2 regions of the Pseudomonas sp. ADAK13 genome follow, and region 1 is predicted to be linked to the other one. Evidence: riboswitches for the same ligand, from Rfam matches in the RefSeq annotation. Region 1 holds a riboswitch; the other holds the start of a gene.
The links. A riboswitch is a leader RNA that binds a small molecule or an ion and turns the genes downstream of it on or off. The one in region 1 is predicted to bind manganese.
Positions count from the first base shown of each region.

Region 1 (7,830 bases):
GGGGATTGTTCCTGCTGTGGGTCCATGGCCTGCCCAAATTGCTGGACTATGGCGAACAGTTGAAGGTGATCGAGGATCCCTTTCACGTGGGGGCGAGCGTGACACTGTTGCTGGCGATCTTCGCTGAAGTACTCTGCCCGCTGTTGATTGTTGCCGGGGTGCTGGTGCGCCTGGCGTGCTTGCCGATTCTGGCCGTACTGCTGGTGGCGTTGCTGGTGGTGCATCCCGAGTGGTCGTTATTTGAGGGACAGTTTGGCTGGCTGTTGTTGATCCTGTTTACCAGCATTCTGATCGCAGGGCCGGGGCGTCTGGTGCTCAGCCAGCGTGTTGGCTGAATAAAAAAAGGCCGGGCAAGCCCGGCCAAAATAAGGAGAAGAGGGTCCAGCTGCTTCAGCGGCTCAGGAATGCCAGCAGGTCTTCGTTCAACTGCTGGGTGTGAGTGGCCGCGAAGCCGTGTGGCGCATCCTTGTAAACCTTCAGCTCAGCGCCCTTGATCATCTCGGCAGCCACCTTGCCGGTGGTTTCGAACGGTACGATCTGGTCGCCATCGCCGTGGATGACCAGGGTCGGCACGTCGATCCTGGCCATGTCCGGGCGGAAGTCGGTTTCCGAGAACACGGTGACGCAGTCCACGGTGGACTTGAGCGAGGCGAGCAGGGCGATCTGCAAGGTCTGGGTCAGCACGCCGTCGGAGACTTTCTGGCCCTTGTTGATGCCATAGAACGGCGTGTTGAAGTCCGAGATGAACTGCGCGCGGTCCTTCAGCAGGCCGACCTTGATGCCATCGAACACCGCCGTGGGAACGCCTTGCGGGTAGTCGGCTTTCTGGCCGAACAGTGGCGTCACTGCCCCCAGCAAAACCAGGCCGGCCACGCGCGCGCTGCCATGGCGTGCAATATAGCGGGCGACGTCGCCACCGCCCATGGAGAAGCCCACCAGGGTCACGTCTTGCAGGTCCAGGTGGTTGATCAGTTCGGCAATATCGTCGGCGAAGGTGTCGTAGTCGTTACCGGTCCAGGGCTGGTCCGACCGGCCAAACCCGCGGCGGTCAAACGCGAGGGTGCGGTAGCCGCGGCTGCTCAGGTATTCCATCTGGTATTCCCACATGTCGGCGTCCAGCGGCCAGCCGTGGCTGAACAGCACGGGCTTACCGCTGCCCCAGTCCTTGAAGTAGATTTCGGTACCGTCTTTGGTGAGGAAGGTGCTCATGGAAACTCCTTGAGTGCGCGCCTGATCGGCATGCATGGGTGGGGATCAAAGACAAAGGCTGACTATTGCCGAAAAGCCCGGGGCGAGCTTGTACGGGTGTGCTTGGTTGGGTTTACCAACTGAACTTGAGTTCGACCCCCAGGTAATTGCTGTCATGCCCGCCCGCATCCTGCAGCGTCTGGCCGACCGCGTAGTGCACGGCCTCGACGGCGCCGGTGAGGTTGGGGGTAAACCCATAGTCGGTGCGGACTTGCGCATAGGCGCCGGTCCAGCGCTCACCCTGGCCTGCGGTTCCCGCAACGGGGAGGTTTGGCTGAGTGTAGACCGCGTCTGCGGTGGTTTGCCGCCAAAGCAGGCCGACGGCAGTCTGCACGCTCAGCTTGGCGATGGGCTTGACGGTGATCGACGGTTTGACGTGAATCAGGTTGCTGTAGCCCGTATAACCCGCCAGGGAAAAGTAGTAACCATTGGGAAACAGCGGGTTGAACGTGCCGATTGTGCCGTCCCCGGCGTGGCGATCGCCCGAGGCAATATCCATTTGCAGCCCCAGACGCGGTGCCCAGGCCAGGTTGTCGAAGGTGTAGCCCACGCGGCTGCCGCCGCCCCAGGCGCGAATATCCTTGTGGCCCACCGAGCCCCCTTGCAGCATGGCTTCAATGTCCCAGTCGAAGCCCAGGGCCGCGCCGCCCAGCCGCGCGTCGAACAGCTGGCGTTTCTCATCGCCGTCGCCGTCCAGGTAGTGGGCATCGCTGCGTTCATACACCCCGTAATAGGCTGACAGCTCATTCTTGCCACCCACCAGTCGCTCGACCCGCAGCATGTGAAACTGCGCGTCAGCGTTGGATTTATCGTCGAAGTGCCGCTCATCCTGGTATTGCACCGGGTGGCTGGCGATCCCGATAAAACGCCAGTTCGAGGTTTCCCAGTCGGCCCACAGCGCATCAAAGGACTGGCGCACATTCGGCCCGTCCCGTGACGAGATGAAGCGCTGCAAGTCGAAGGCAAAGTCTTGCCGGCCGATGCGCGCCTTGAACGTGCCGGCACGGAAGGTGTTGATGTACTCGGCAAAAGCCAGGCGCAGGTCGACACGGTTCTGGTCGGCGCCACCGATTGAGGTTTTGTCATAGGCCCGCGCGTCCTCCAGCTGGGTAAACACCCGCCAGTTTTCGTTCAGGTGCAGGTCGGCATGCACCTGGAACCGCTGGATCAGGTACCGGTCGCGGGCCACGTTCTTCACACCGAAACCGCCGGCGTCGTTCATCTCGAAGCGCTCCCGCAAGGTCGCACCCAGGGACAGGTAAGTGAACGGGTTCGCATCGGACAGCGAGATGTACTTGAGGTTATCCAGCGGCTGCGTACGCAGCGCCGGGTCTTTGAGCACCGACCAGTCTTCCTGCCAGCGGTTGGCCTTGATCGTCGGGCGCGTCGGTTGATCGTCGGCGTGGACGCCGGCGGCCAGCAGTGGCCACAGCACCGCGAGGCCCCAGCCTGTGCCGCGGATCATTTTGCCCCGCTGAGCTGGTGAATCTCCGCGACGTAACCGCCCGGGAATTCCACCAGCGCGCTGCGCCGGCCCTTACTGTCAAACGCCGGGACCAGCACCTTGGCACCGGAGCCAGTGGCTTTGCCCAGGGTGTCGGTCAGGTCGGCCACCTGGTAGCCGGTGGTTTCATGGCCGAAGGGGTAGGGCAGTTGGCCGTTGGTGACCAGCACCGCCATGCGTCCGAACGGCGACTCGATGTCGACACGGCGGTAGTTGCCACTGGCTTGCCCGATATCCACGGCGGGCGCGTGCTTGTCATCCGCCAGGACCTTGCCGTGGGAAAATCCGAGGAACGCCTTGATAAAGGTGTCGGCGCGATCACCCGAGACATATACCCGGTTTTCCGGAACCGTCTGGAACGCCGCATAGTCCGGCGTTTTGGTGTGCCAATAGAGCTGCATATTCACGCCTCCCGGCCATTGAATCACCGCATCACGGCCGATAGGGTCGGGAAAATCACTGACGATCACTGCCGCGCCGTTTTCCCGGGCGGCCTTCAGGGCAACGTCCATGTCCTTGACCAGGTAGCCGTTACGCTCCTGACCAAATGGATGCGGGACAGGCGTGGTGAAGCCGAACAATGACACGGTGCCCGCCGGCGTCTGCAGCAGTTGCGAGGTGGTGCTGCTGGGCACTGGCAGTACATTCACCACCACCTGGGGCGTGCTTTTGCCACCGAACGTGGCGAGAAAACTCTGGGCAAAGCGGTCCACGTCGGCCGGGGCGACATAGACGTGGCTGGTGTCGTATTGCGGTGCCACGGCCACATTCGGGGTTGCGGCAAACGCATTGCCCGTCATCTGTGCGGCCAACAGCGTCAAGGCCAGGGATATCGTCGTCACTTTCTTGCACATGCCCACTCTCCAGCACTTTTCAGCGTGATCGAAAAGTCGCCAGCTTAGGGGCCTGTCTGTCGGGCGGATTGTATGGACGTGCTCGGTTGAACGGTTCAGCGTCTGTGCGGGTCCACTGATTTCAACGTCTGAACACACAGGTGAACGAAATGGCCAAGACTTACAGCTACGCCGCTCGTGACTCCAAGGATTCACTCAAACCCTTCACATTCGAGCGTCGCGCCCCCGGGGCCGATGACGTGCAGATGGACATCCTCTACTGCGGCGTCTGCCACTCGGACCTGCACACCGTACGCAACGAATGGAACAACACCCTGTACCCGTCGGTGCCGGGCCATGAAATCGTTGGCCGGGTGACCGCAGTGGGCGACAACGTGAGCAAATTCAAGGTAGGCGACCTGGCCGGTGTCGGCTGCATGGTCGACAGCTGCCAGCAGTGCGAATCCTGCGCCGAGGGCGAGGAGCAGTACTGCGAAAACGGTTTCACCGGCACCTACAACGGCCCGGCGTTTGGCGGCGAAAACACCTTCGGCGGCTATTCCGACAATATCGTGGTCAAGGAGAAGTTCGTCCTGCGCATCTCCCATGACGAGAGCAACCTCGCGGCAGTCGCGCCCTTGCTGTGCGCCGGCATCACCACCTATTCGCCGCTGCATCACTGGAACGTCGGGCCGGGCAAGCGCGTCGGCGTCGTTGGCCTGGGTGGCCTGGGGCATATGGCGGTGAAAATCGCCCACGCCATGGGCGCCTACGTGGTGCTGTTCACCACCTCGCCGAACAAGCGCGAAGACGGCCTGCGCCTGGGCGCTGATGAAGTGGTGGTGTCGAAGAACCCGGATGAAATGGCCAAGGTCGCCAACTCCCTGGACTTCATCCTCAACACTGTGGCCGCGTCCCACAACCTGGATGCGTTCCTCAACCTGCTCAAGCGCGACGGCACCATGACCCTGGTGGGCGCGCCGGACAGCCCGCACCCGTCACCGACGGTATTCAACCTGATCTTCAAGCGCCGCAGCCTGGCCGGGTCGTTGATCGGTGGCATCCAGGAAACCCAGGACATGCTGGATTTCTGCGCCAAACACGGGATTGTCTCGGACATCGAAATGATCGACATCCAGAACATCAATGAAGCCTACGAGCGCATGCTCAAGGGCGATGTGAAGTATCGGTTCGTGATCGACATCGACAGCCTGAAGAAAGAAAAACACGCGGCCTGAGGTACGCTCGATAAGTTGCAGCAGATTCAGTGTGGGAGCTGGCTTGCCTGCGATGGCGATGTATCAGTCGATATCATTGTTGACTGACACTCCGTTATCGCAGGCAAGCCAGCTCCCACATTTTTGTATGCGTTGATCAGGCCGACAGGTGCTCATACAAAATCGTCGCACCCACCAGCATCAACACCACGCCGCCGACCATCTCGGCGCGCTTGCCCACCACCGTGCCCAGCACCCGGCCGAGCATCATGCCGAGGGTCACCATGGTCATCGTCGCCAGACCGATAGCCGCGGCGGCCACCAGGATATTCACGTCGACAAACGCCAGGCCCACGCCCACGGCCAGGGCATCAATGCTGGTGGCAAACGCCGTCACGGCAAGGATCATGAAGGAGTGCTGGCTCGGTTTCTCTTCCTCTGGATCATCGGCCTTCAAACCGTTGTAGATCATGTGCAGGCCCAGGCCGACCAGCAGGGTGAAGGCGATCCAGTGGTCCCAGTTTTGCACCCAGCGGGTGGCGGCGTGGCCGATGGCCCAGCCGATAATCGGCGTGATGGCTTCAATCACACCAAAGATCAGGCCGGCCCGCAGGGCTTCGGTCAAGCGTGGTTTGTGCAGGCTGGAGCCTTTGCCGATGGCCGCCGCAAAGGCGTCCGTGGACATGGCAAGGGCGAGAAGGATCAGGGAAATGGGGTTCACGGCAAGATTTCCAGTCGGGCTATATGAGTCAACGACACAACCACACGCCCGACTTCAGGCATGGATGTGTCGCTGGTCTCACCAACCAAAATGGTGTTCGCACCACGGCATGTTGCCGAGAATGTTGATACGAACGCTTCGAGAATCCGAAGCAGGCTACTCCCCAACGAGGTGGCGGATCATAGCCTTGGCCATATGAAAATTTTGTTAACGGATGATCACGGGTGCTCCAGATGGCACCGCACCTGCTGGCTCATGCCCCCCGTCAACCGCTGCGGCCGCTCACACCCTTTGGTGCGCCTCGGGCAGCGGTCGAGAAAGAAACACCCGGCCGGCAATACGCGGTTCCCCGGCAGCTCCGTCGGCGCGCTGACGTAAGCATCATCCAGCGCCACCCCAAGCTTGGGCACCGCCTCCAATAGCAATTGGGTATACGGATGCTTCGGCTGTTCCAGCACCTGCTCGGCACACCCCAGTTCCACAATCTGCCCCAGGTACATCACCGCCACCCGGTCGGCCATGTGCCGCACCACCGAGACGTTGTGGGAGATCAGGATATAGGTCAGCCCCAGCCGGCGTTGCAGCTCGGCCAGCAGGTTGAGGATTTGCGCCTGCACCGAGATGTCCAGCGCCGAGGTGGGTTCGTCCAGCACCAGGATGCTCGGGTTGGAAGCGAGTGCGCGGGCGATGGCGATGCGTTGCCGTTGGCCACCGGAGAACTGGTGCGGGTAGCGGTCCAGGTATTCGGCGCGGATGCCCACTTGGGCAGCGACTTTGGCAGCGATGGTGCGCATTTCGCTCTTGGGCGTGTCACCGAGGGCGAACAGCGGTTCGGTGATGATTTTCCAGATGGGCAGCCGTGGGTCGAGGGACGATTGCGGGTCCTGGAACACGATCTGCACGTGGCGGTGACGTTCCCGGGCGCTTTCGTAGACCCAGTCGACTTCGCCGTCGCTGGGCTTGACCAGGCCCATCAACAGTTGGGCGAGGGTGCTTTTGCCGCAGCCGGATTCGCCGACAATGCCCAGGGTTTCCCCACGGCGCACTTGCAGGTCGATGCCATTGAGGGCATGGGCGTAACCGCGCGGGCGACCCAGCCAGTCGGTTTTTACCGGGAACTTGACCCGTACATCTCGCAGGGCCAGCAGTGAATCCTGGGACACTGTCATTGCACCGACTCCCCGGCAGTCAGCCAGCACGCGCTTTTGCGGGTGCCGACAGGGTTGATCAGATCCAGGCGCGGGCGCTCGATGCATTGGCTCATGGCCTGTGGGCAACGTTCGCGGAAGGTGCAGCCTGAGGGCAGGGCGGCGAGGTTGGGCACCTGGCCGGGGATGGTCAGCAGGTCGTCACCGGGTTTCACCTGTTCCGGCAAACCGCTGAGCAGGCCCTGGGTGTAGGGGTGGCGCGGGTCGCTCATGACCTGGGCGGTGGGGCCTTCTTCCACCACGGCGCCGGTGTACATCACGTACACCCGGTCGCAGAACTGCGAGACCACGGCCATGTCGTGGGTGATCAGCAAAATCGCGGTGCCGCGTTCCCGGGCTTTTTCCCGCAGCAGCAACAGCACCTGGCGTTGCACGGTGACGTCGAGGGCAGTGGTGGGTTCGTCGGCGATCAGCAACTGCGGGTCGCAGGAAAACGCCAGGGCGATCATCACCCGCTGGCGCATGCCGCCGGAGAGTTCGAAGGGGTAGCTGTCGAGCACCTGTTCGGGGTCGGCGATGTGCATGTCCCGCAGCAGGGCGATGGCCTTGGCGCGGGCGTCGGCCTTGCTCAGGCGCTGGTGATGGATGATCACGTCGAGCATCTGCCGGCCGATGCGCCGGGTCGGGTTCAACGCGGTCATCGGCTCCTGGAAGATCATTGCCGCGTCACGCCCGCGAATCTGCAACAGCTCTTTCTCGCTGGCAGCCAGCATGTCGCGGCCCAGCATCTGCAAGCTGCCGGCGGTGATGCGGTAACTGCGCTCCGGCAGCAGGCGCAGGCTGAGCATCGCGGTCACGGATTTGCCGGAGCCGGACTCACCTACCACGCCGACGACTTCGCCGGGGTTGACGTGCAACGACACGCCGTTGAGCGCCTGCACATTATTACGGTAAGCCGGAAATTCCAGGCTCAGGTTGTCGATGGCAAGGACTGCCGAACTGGACATGGTCATTTCCCCTGTTGCCGTGGGTCGAGCAGGTCACGAACACCGTCACCCAGCAGGTTGAAACCGGTGGCGGTGACCAGGATCGCCAGCCCCGGAAAGGTCGAGTACCACCAGTTGTCGAGGATGAAATTGCGCCCGGTGGCAACCATCGC
Region 1 is NZ_CP052860.1:5,047,596-5,055,425, forward strand. It holds gene HKK54_RS23385 (DoxX family protein) at 1-335, shown strand, start outside; gene HKK54_RS23390 (alpha/beta fold hydrolase) at 391-1,209, opposite strand; gene HKK54_RS23395 (alginate export family protein) at 1,322-2,713, opposite strand; gene HKK54_RS23400 (glyoxalase) at 2,710-3,606, opposite strand; gene HKK54_RS23405 (NAD(P)-dependent alcohol dehydrogenase) at 3,756-4,823, shown strand; gene mntP (manganese efflux pump MntP) at 4,960-5,523, opposite strand; yybP-ykoY riboswitch at 5,529-5,701, opposite strand; gene HKK54_RS23415 (oligopeptide/dipeptide ABC transporter ATP-binding protein) at 5,742-6,692, opposite strand; gene HKK54_RS23420 (ABC transporter ATP-binding protein) at 6,689-7,684, opposite strand; gene ddpC (D,D-dipeptide ABC transporter permease) at 7,681-7,830, opposite strand, start outside.

Region 2 (7,830 bases), 3.3 Mb from region 1:
ACCCGCCGGGCTCACAGCACCGCACCTTGAAAAACTCTGGGATGGACTATAGCCAGCAGGGGGTACCGCTTGATCCCTCTAAAGTGTGATTTGCATCACCAACCCGTCTGCCACAGTCCTTTCGCCATGCTGGCGAAGACCAGCGAGGCAAGGATGGCTGAAAATCGGCAAATCACAAGTGAAGGCTTGGACTAGAGCGCTGCCGTGCCCGTGAGGGCACGGCAAGCAGCGTCAGAGGGTAGAAAGGAAGGTGCTGTTGTTGGCCTGCCATTCGATGATGTCGACACGGATACGTTTTTTGTCGAGCTTGCCGACGCTGGTCTTGGGAATTTCCGTAACAACGGCGATCTGGCTTGGAATCGCCCACTTGCTCAAATGGCCCAATTCCACAAACGGCTTGAGATGTTCCTTGAGCTCCTTGGCCCCTATCACATGGCCATCACGCACCACCAGCAACGCAAACGGGCGCTCGCCCCACTGCGGGTCGGCAATCCCCACCACCGCTACTTCGCGTACCGCCGGGTGGCGGCTGACCAGGTCTTCCAGCGCCAGGGAGGAGATCCACTCGCCGCCGGTCTTGATCACGTCCTTGATGCGGTCACGAATATCGATCACGCCAAACGCGTCGAGGGTGGCCACGTCGCCGGTGTGCATCCAGCCGCCGGCCCAGAGTTCGGCGCCTTTCTGCGGCTCGTTGAAATAGCCTTCGCTGAGCCACGGCGCGCGCAGTACCAGCTCGCCCTGGGATTCACCGTCGGCGGGCAGGAAGTTGCCGTCACCGTCGATGATCGCCGCCTCCACCAGCGGCCCGGGCACGCCGGCCTTGATGCGGTAGGTGGTGCGTTCGTCTTCGGTGCCGGCCATCAATTCTTCATTGAGGTGCGCGCAGGACACCAGCGGCCCGGTCTCGGACATGCCGTACGCCGCCGTCAGTTGAATCCCGCGGGCCTTGGACGCTTCATACAGCGAACGGTTGAGGGCGCTGCCGCCGATCACGATTTTCCAACCGCCGAAATCCACGCCCTGCCCGGCCTTGGCGTTGAGCACCATTTGCAGGATCGTCGGCACGCAATGGGAGAACGTGACCTTCTCCTTGCGCCACAGCTCCACCAGGTATTCGGGGTCGTAGCGGCCGGGGTAGACCTGCTTCAGGCCGAGCATGGTCGCCACATACGGCAGGCCCCAGGCGTGCACGTGGAACATCGGGGTGATCGGCATGTAGACATCATTGGTGCCCAGCAGGCGCACGCTGTCGACGCTGCCCATGATGGTTGCCACGCCCATGGTGTGCAGCACCAGTTGGCGGTGGGTGAAATACACGCCTTTGGGATTGCCAGTGGTGCCGGTGGTGTAGAAGGTGGTGGCGACGGAGTTTTCGTCGAAATCCTGGAAGTCGTACCGGGGGCTTGCCGCCGCCAGCAGCGTTTCGTACTCACCCACGAGGTGGGGCAGCTCGGCGGTTTTTTCCGCGCCGTCGGTGAGCAGCAGGGTTTTCTTGACGGTGGTGAGGTGGCCGGCGATGGCCTGGTAGAGCCCCACAAACTCGCTGTTGACCAGCACAAAGCGGTCCTCGGCGTGGTTCATGGTGTAGAGAATCTGTTCCGGCGACAGGCGCACATTGATGGTGTGGATCACCGCACCGATCATCGGGATGGCGAACATGCATTCCAGGTAACGATGGCTGTCCCAGTCCATCACGGCCACGGTGTCACCGGCCTTGACCCCGGCCTCGGTCAGCACATTGGCCAGGCGGGCGACGCGCTCGATCAGGGTTGGATAGGTGTAACGCAACTGGTCGCGGTAGACGATTTCCCGGGTCTTCTCGTAGCGTGTCCCGGACATCAACAGGCGTTTGATCAACAGCGGGTATTGGTAGGCGCCTTCGGCGGGCGGGATAACACGAGTCTGCAACATACGAATCCCTTATCTGACTGCACGGTCTTGGCTGAAACATCTGCACTGTAGAGCGCTTATGTTTCAGCCAAATCAGCCAAAGGAATGATTTGCAGAGCCCAATGAATGCTAGCTTTGCGCCAGCATCCGGCTTATTTCATGCTGGTAAAGGCCAGCTTCACACCGATGGCAATCAGCACCGCGCCCATGGTGCGGTCGAACCAGTGGCCCATGCGCGCAAAACCGGCGCGTACGCGTTGCTGGCTGAACAGCATCGCCACCAGGCAAAACCAGATCGCAGTGGCCACGGCCAGGTACACGCCGTAACCGGCCTGGATCGCCAGCGGCGTGTGGGGGTTGATCACCACGGTGAACAGCGACAGGAAGAACAGCGTGGCCTTGGGGTTCAAGCCGTTGGTGACAAACCCCGACGTGAACGCGCCGCGCGCGGTGCGCTCGCCCACCTCAAGGTGCAGGTCTTCTTCACTGGCAGGCTTGGCCGGCTGGGCGCGCAGGGCCTTGAAGCCGATGTACAGCAGGTAGGCCGCCGCCGCCCATTTCAGCGCGTTGAACAGCACGATGGACTGGGACACGATCAAGCCGATGCCCAACAGCGAATACCCCACGTGCAGGAAAATCGCCGAACCGACGCCCAGCGCCGTCCAGGTGCCGGCGCGCCGGCCATGGGTCACGCTTTCACGTACCACCACGGCGAAATCCGGGCCAGGGCTGGCCACCGCCAACAGGTGAATCAGTGCCACGGTCAAGAACTCGGTGAGGTACATGCACACTCCAGGAAGTAACTGATTATTTCATCTGATAGGCTCGGCAGATTACGCCTTCACATCCCGCCGCAAAAGGTACAGTTGATGACGAACAATCGCCGCGCCGTCTTCCTTGATCACCCTTCCCTGGACCTCGGGGACCTGGACCTCAACGGGTTGCGGGCCATCTTCAGCGAACTGAGCCTGTACGAGCAGACTACCCCGCAGAACGTTGTAGAGCGCCTGCAAGGCGCGCAGGTGGCGATCAGCAACAAGATCGCGCTGAATGCCGAAACCCTGGCGGCGTGCCCCGAGCTGAAGCTGATCCTGGTGACCGCCACCGGCACCAACAACGTCGACCTCGACGCCGCCCGCGCCCACGGCGTGACCGTGAGCAATTGCCAGGGTTACGGCACGCCGTCGGTGGCGCAGCACACGATCATGCTGCTGCTCAACCTGGCGACACGCCTGAACGACTATCAGCGGGATGTAAACGCTGGGCTCTGGCAGCAAGCCAAGCAGTTCTGCCTGCTGGACTATCCAATCGTGGAACTGGCAGGCAAGACCCTGGGCCTGCTGGGCCATGGCGAATTGGGCGGTGCCGTGGCGCGCCTGGCTGAAGCCTTTGGCATGCGGGTGATCCTCGGCGCGATCCCGGGACGCCCTGCCCGGGCTGATCGCGTGCCGCTGGACGAGTTGCTGGCGCAGGTCGACGCACTGACCCTGCACTGCCCGCTCAACGAATACACCCGCGACTTTATCGGTGCCCGCGAACTGGCGCTGCTCAAGCCCGGCGCATTTATCGTCAACACGGCACGCGGTGGTTTGATCAACGAACAGGCGCTGGCCGATGCCTTGCGCAGCGGACACCTGGGCGGCGCAGCGACCGATGTATTGAGCGTAGAACCCCCGGTCAACGGCAACCCGCTGCTGGCCGGTGACATCCCTCGACTGATCGTCACGCCGCACAATGCGTGGGGCAGCCGCGAAGCCCGGCAGCGCATCGTCGGCCAATTGATCGAAAACGCCGAGGGCTTTTTCAGCGGCGCCCCGCTGCGCGTCGTCAGTTGATAAACTGCGCCCCTTTTCAAGGAGCAGACCATGGATCCGCGCAGTGAAGTACTGCTTCGTCAGGCCGAACTTTTTCAAGGCGACGTGCTGCTGGTGGGCTTGCCCGCCGACGACCTGCTGGGCCGCCTGCCCAATGCCCATGGCTGGAGCTGGCACGCCGGCGATCAGGCGGCACTGGACGCACGCTTTGCCGAGCGCAGCCAGTTCGGCGTGAACGTGCCCGAGCGTTCGTTCGAGACGGCGGTGGTGTTCCTGCCCAAGTCCAAGGACCTCACCGACTACCTGCTCAATGCCGTGGCGGCGCGCTTGCCTGGCAAAGAGTTGTACCTGGTGGGGGAAAAGAAAGGCGGCATCGAAAGCGCGGCCAAACAACTGAACCCGTTCGGCAAACCACGCAAGCTCGACAACGCGCGGCACTGTCAGTTGTGGCTGGTCACGGTGGCCAACGCCCCCGAACCGGTAGCGCTGGAAAGCCTGGCGCAGGTGTTCGAGGTGCCGCTGGCTGAAGGGCCGCTAAAAGTCGTGAGCCTGCCGGGCGTGTTCAGTCACGGTCGGCTGGATCGCGGTACGGCGCTGCTGCTGGAGCATCTGGACAAGTTGCCGAGTGGTCATTTGCTGGATTTCGGTTGCGGGGCGGGCGTGCTCGGGGCGGCGGTCAAGCGTCGCTATCCGCATAACACCGTCACGATGCTCGACGTGGATGCCTTTGCCGCGGCCAGCAGTCGCCTGACATTGGCCGCCAATGGCCTGGAAGCCGAGGTGTTGACCGGTGATGGCATCGACGCCGCGCCGATGAATCTGAACACGATTCTGAGCAACCCGCCGTTTCATGTCGGGGTGCACACCGATTATTTCGCCACCGAGAACTTGCTGCGAAAAGCGGCCAAACATCTGGCAAAAGGCGGCGAACTTCGCCTGGTTGCGAATAGCTTCCTGAAGTACCAACCGCTGATCGAAGAGCATCTGGGCGTGTGCGCAATCAAGGCAGAAGGCCAGGGTTTTCGCATTTACCGTGCCAAGCGCGGCTGAACTCTTTTTCCAAAAGAAGGCTTGCCGAATGGATTTTGCCTAGGCAGAATCCGCTCCGTCCTAGGGGAGTAGTCTCCCACGAGCGCCACGCTCGTCCGGCATACGTCAACATACTTGGTCAACAGACCATGGCGTATGCGACCCAGGAGTCCGCACAGACGGACCGGGGTTTGACAAGACCTATGACACGAACACCTTACCCGGGGCGGGAAGGCTGTACGTGTCATAGCCGTGTCGACCCGCCCCTGGAACTTACCTGATGCTGGATTCTCTGCTCGTCCCTACCGCAATCGTTGCCTTGGCCGAAATTGGCGACAAGACGCAACTGCTCGCGCTCATTCTTGCTGCACGCTTTCGCAAACCCTGGCCGATCATCGCCGGCATCGTCGCCGCGACCTTGGCCAACCATGCGGCCGCCGGTGCCGTGGGGGCCTGGTTCGGGAGTTTCTTCTCGGACGCGGTGTTGCACTGGATCCTCGCGGCGAGCTTCTGCGCCACGGCGCTGTGGACCCTGGTACCCGACAAACTCGACGATGACGAAGCCAGCACCTCCCGCAAATTCGGGCCGTTCCTGACCACACTGATCGCATTCTTCCTCGCGGAAATCGGCGACAAGACCCAGATCGCTACCGTGATGCTCGCGGCGCAATACCCGGAACTGTGGCTGGTGATTATCGGCACGACCCTGGGCATGTTGATTGCCAACGTACCGGTGGTGCTGGCAGGGAATTTTGCGGCGGATAAATTGCCGCTGACGCTGATTCGTCGATTGGCGGCCACGGCGTTTTTCATCCTGGCAATCGTTGCGGTGTACAAGGCCATGCAGAGCAGTGGCTGGATCTAGACACGACCCATGTGGGGCTGGGCTTGTGTAGGAGCTGGCTTGCCTGCGATAGCATCACCTCGGTGCAACTGGCACACCGAGGTGCCTGCATCGCGGGCAAGCCCGGCTCCCACACAAGCCGGGCTCCCACATTTAGATTTGCATTTCAGCCTTATGAATCAGGACTTTTTGGCCTGTTGATACAACGGCATCACCTTCGGAATCGCCGCCTGCAACGAGGCGATCCGGCTGCTGGAGGCCGGGTGAGTGCTCATGAACTCAGGTGGCGAGCCTTCCGAGGCCTTGGCCATTTTGTTCCACAGGGTAATCGCCGCGTTCGGGTTGTAACCGGCACGCGCCGACAACTCCAGGCCGATCAGGTCTGCTTCGTTTTCATTGCTGCGGCTGTTGGGCAAGGTCATGCCGTAGTTGGCCACGGTATCGGCCAACGCCATGCTGTCCTGACCCAGGCCGAACAACGCGCCGGCCCCCTGCTTCGCCATCTCGATACCGTAGGCCTTGGACATGGCTTCGCGACCGTGTTCACGCAAGGCGTGGGCAATTTCATGACCCATCACGGCGGCGAGTTCATCGTCGGTCAACTTGAGATTATCGATCAGCGCGCTGTACACGAAGATCTTGCCGCCAGGCCCACAGTTGGCGTTCATCTCGTCACTTTTGATCAGGTTCACTTCCCACTTCCACTGCGCCGCATCCGGCCGGAACGTCGGCGCCTGGGCGATCAGGCGGTTGGCAATCGCCTGCACACGCTTGGCATTGGCGCTGGTCTTGTCCACCAGGCCTTTGCCGCTGGCTTCACCCAGGGTCTGCTGGTAGGACTGCGCATACATCTGGTCGACTTCCTGGCTCGACAACATGCTGAACATGTACTGCTTGCGCTCAACACCCACGGCACCGCCGCTGGTGGTGTTGACCGACTGGCAACCGGCGAGCAATACCGCCGTGCCCAACGCACATACCGCCACTGTCTTTTTCATCAACCTGCTCCCTGAAAACATGGCGCGTATCGTAGTCGGCCAAATGTATCGGCGCCAGATACAACAGACGTGTAGCCGCCTATTTTCAGATACATCCCACACTGCCGAAAAAAATTCATAAACCGCCGACGACCTTTCCATTTGCGACATTCGCCGATCCGGCACAGTCATTTTGAGGATATGCCCCTCATGTCTCCCCCGCTCGCGGCCGATATAAAAAAGCAGCCAATCTCCCCCTGCGCCCGGAGCCGTCATGAAGTTCAAGTCGATTCAATTTTCTGTCGCGGCACTGGCCGGGGCCATTGTCCTGAGCGTGGTGGCGGTGTTGGTGCTGTACGCCTTGTTCGCCGGGGCGCGTACCCAGGAGATGGTGCAGGAACGCACCCAGGGGCAATTCGAACAGATCATCGAGCAACGCCTGACCGCGCTGGCGCAAACCCAGGCGACGCTGATCCAGCGGGAACTGGAAGCGCCGCTGGTAACCGCCAAGGGCCTGGCCACCGCCAACGCCCTGATGGGCATGAAAGACGCCAACGGCAACCCGCAACTGGCGGTCTCCCGGGAACAGTTGATCAACCTGATCCACGAAACCGTGGTGCGCAACCCGAAGATTCTCGGTGCCTATATAGGCTGGGAAGCCAACGCCATCGACCACAACGACGCCGCCTATGTGAACAGCCCGGTGGTCGGTATCGAAACCAACGGCCGCTTCCTGCCCTGGTGGTTCCGCAATGCCGACGGCAGCCTGGGCCTGGATAAACTCGCGGACGTGGCCGACCAGACCATCCTCTCTACCGGCGTGCGCGCCAGTGAGTACTACCTCTGCTCCAAGGAAAGCAAAAAGCCCTGCGCCATCGACCCGGCCCCTTATAAGGTGGGCAACGCGATGGTGATGCTCGCCTCGTTTATCGAACCGATCATGATCGACGGCACCTTCCAGGGCATTGTCGGCGCCGACCTGTCGGTGAACTTCATCCAGGAAATGCTCACCAAGGCTGATCAGAATTTGTACAACGGCGCCGGTGAACTGGCGCTGATTTCCAGCAACGGCCGCCTGGTGGCCTACACCCAGGACGCCAGCAAGCTGGGGGAAAAAGCCAGTGACCTGCTCGACAGCAACGAACTGGCGAACCTCAGCCAACTGAAGATCGGCGAAGTACGCTACGACGTGGACAAGGAACACGGGCATATCGAGTTGTTCCTGCCGTTCAACATCGGCCAGACCGACGCCCGCTGGACCCTGATGATGCAA
Region 2 is NZ_CP052860.1:1,041,068-1,048,897, forward strand. It holds gene HKK54_RS04925 (fatty acid--CoA ligase) at 232-1,914, opposite strand; gene HKK54_RS04930 (LysE family translocator) at 2,046-2,678, opposite strand; gene HKK54_RS04935 (2-hydroxyacid dehydrogenase) at 2,763-3,728, shown strand; gene HKK54_RS04940 (class I SAM-dependent methyltransferase) at 3,759-4,757, shown strand; yybP-ykoY riboswitch at 4,808-4,929, shown strand; gene HKK54_RS04945 (TMEM165/GDT1 family protein) at 5,017-5,601, shown strand; gene HKK54_RS04950 (M48 family metallopeptidase) at 5,760-6,578, opposite strand.
Region 2: it holds a riboswitch for manganese, as region 1 does, so the genes downstream of both, HKK54_RS04945 (TMEM165/GDT1 family protein) here and mntP (manganese efflux pump MntP) in region 1, are expected to answer to the same signal.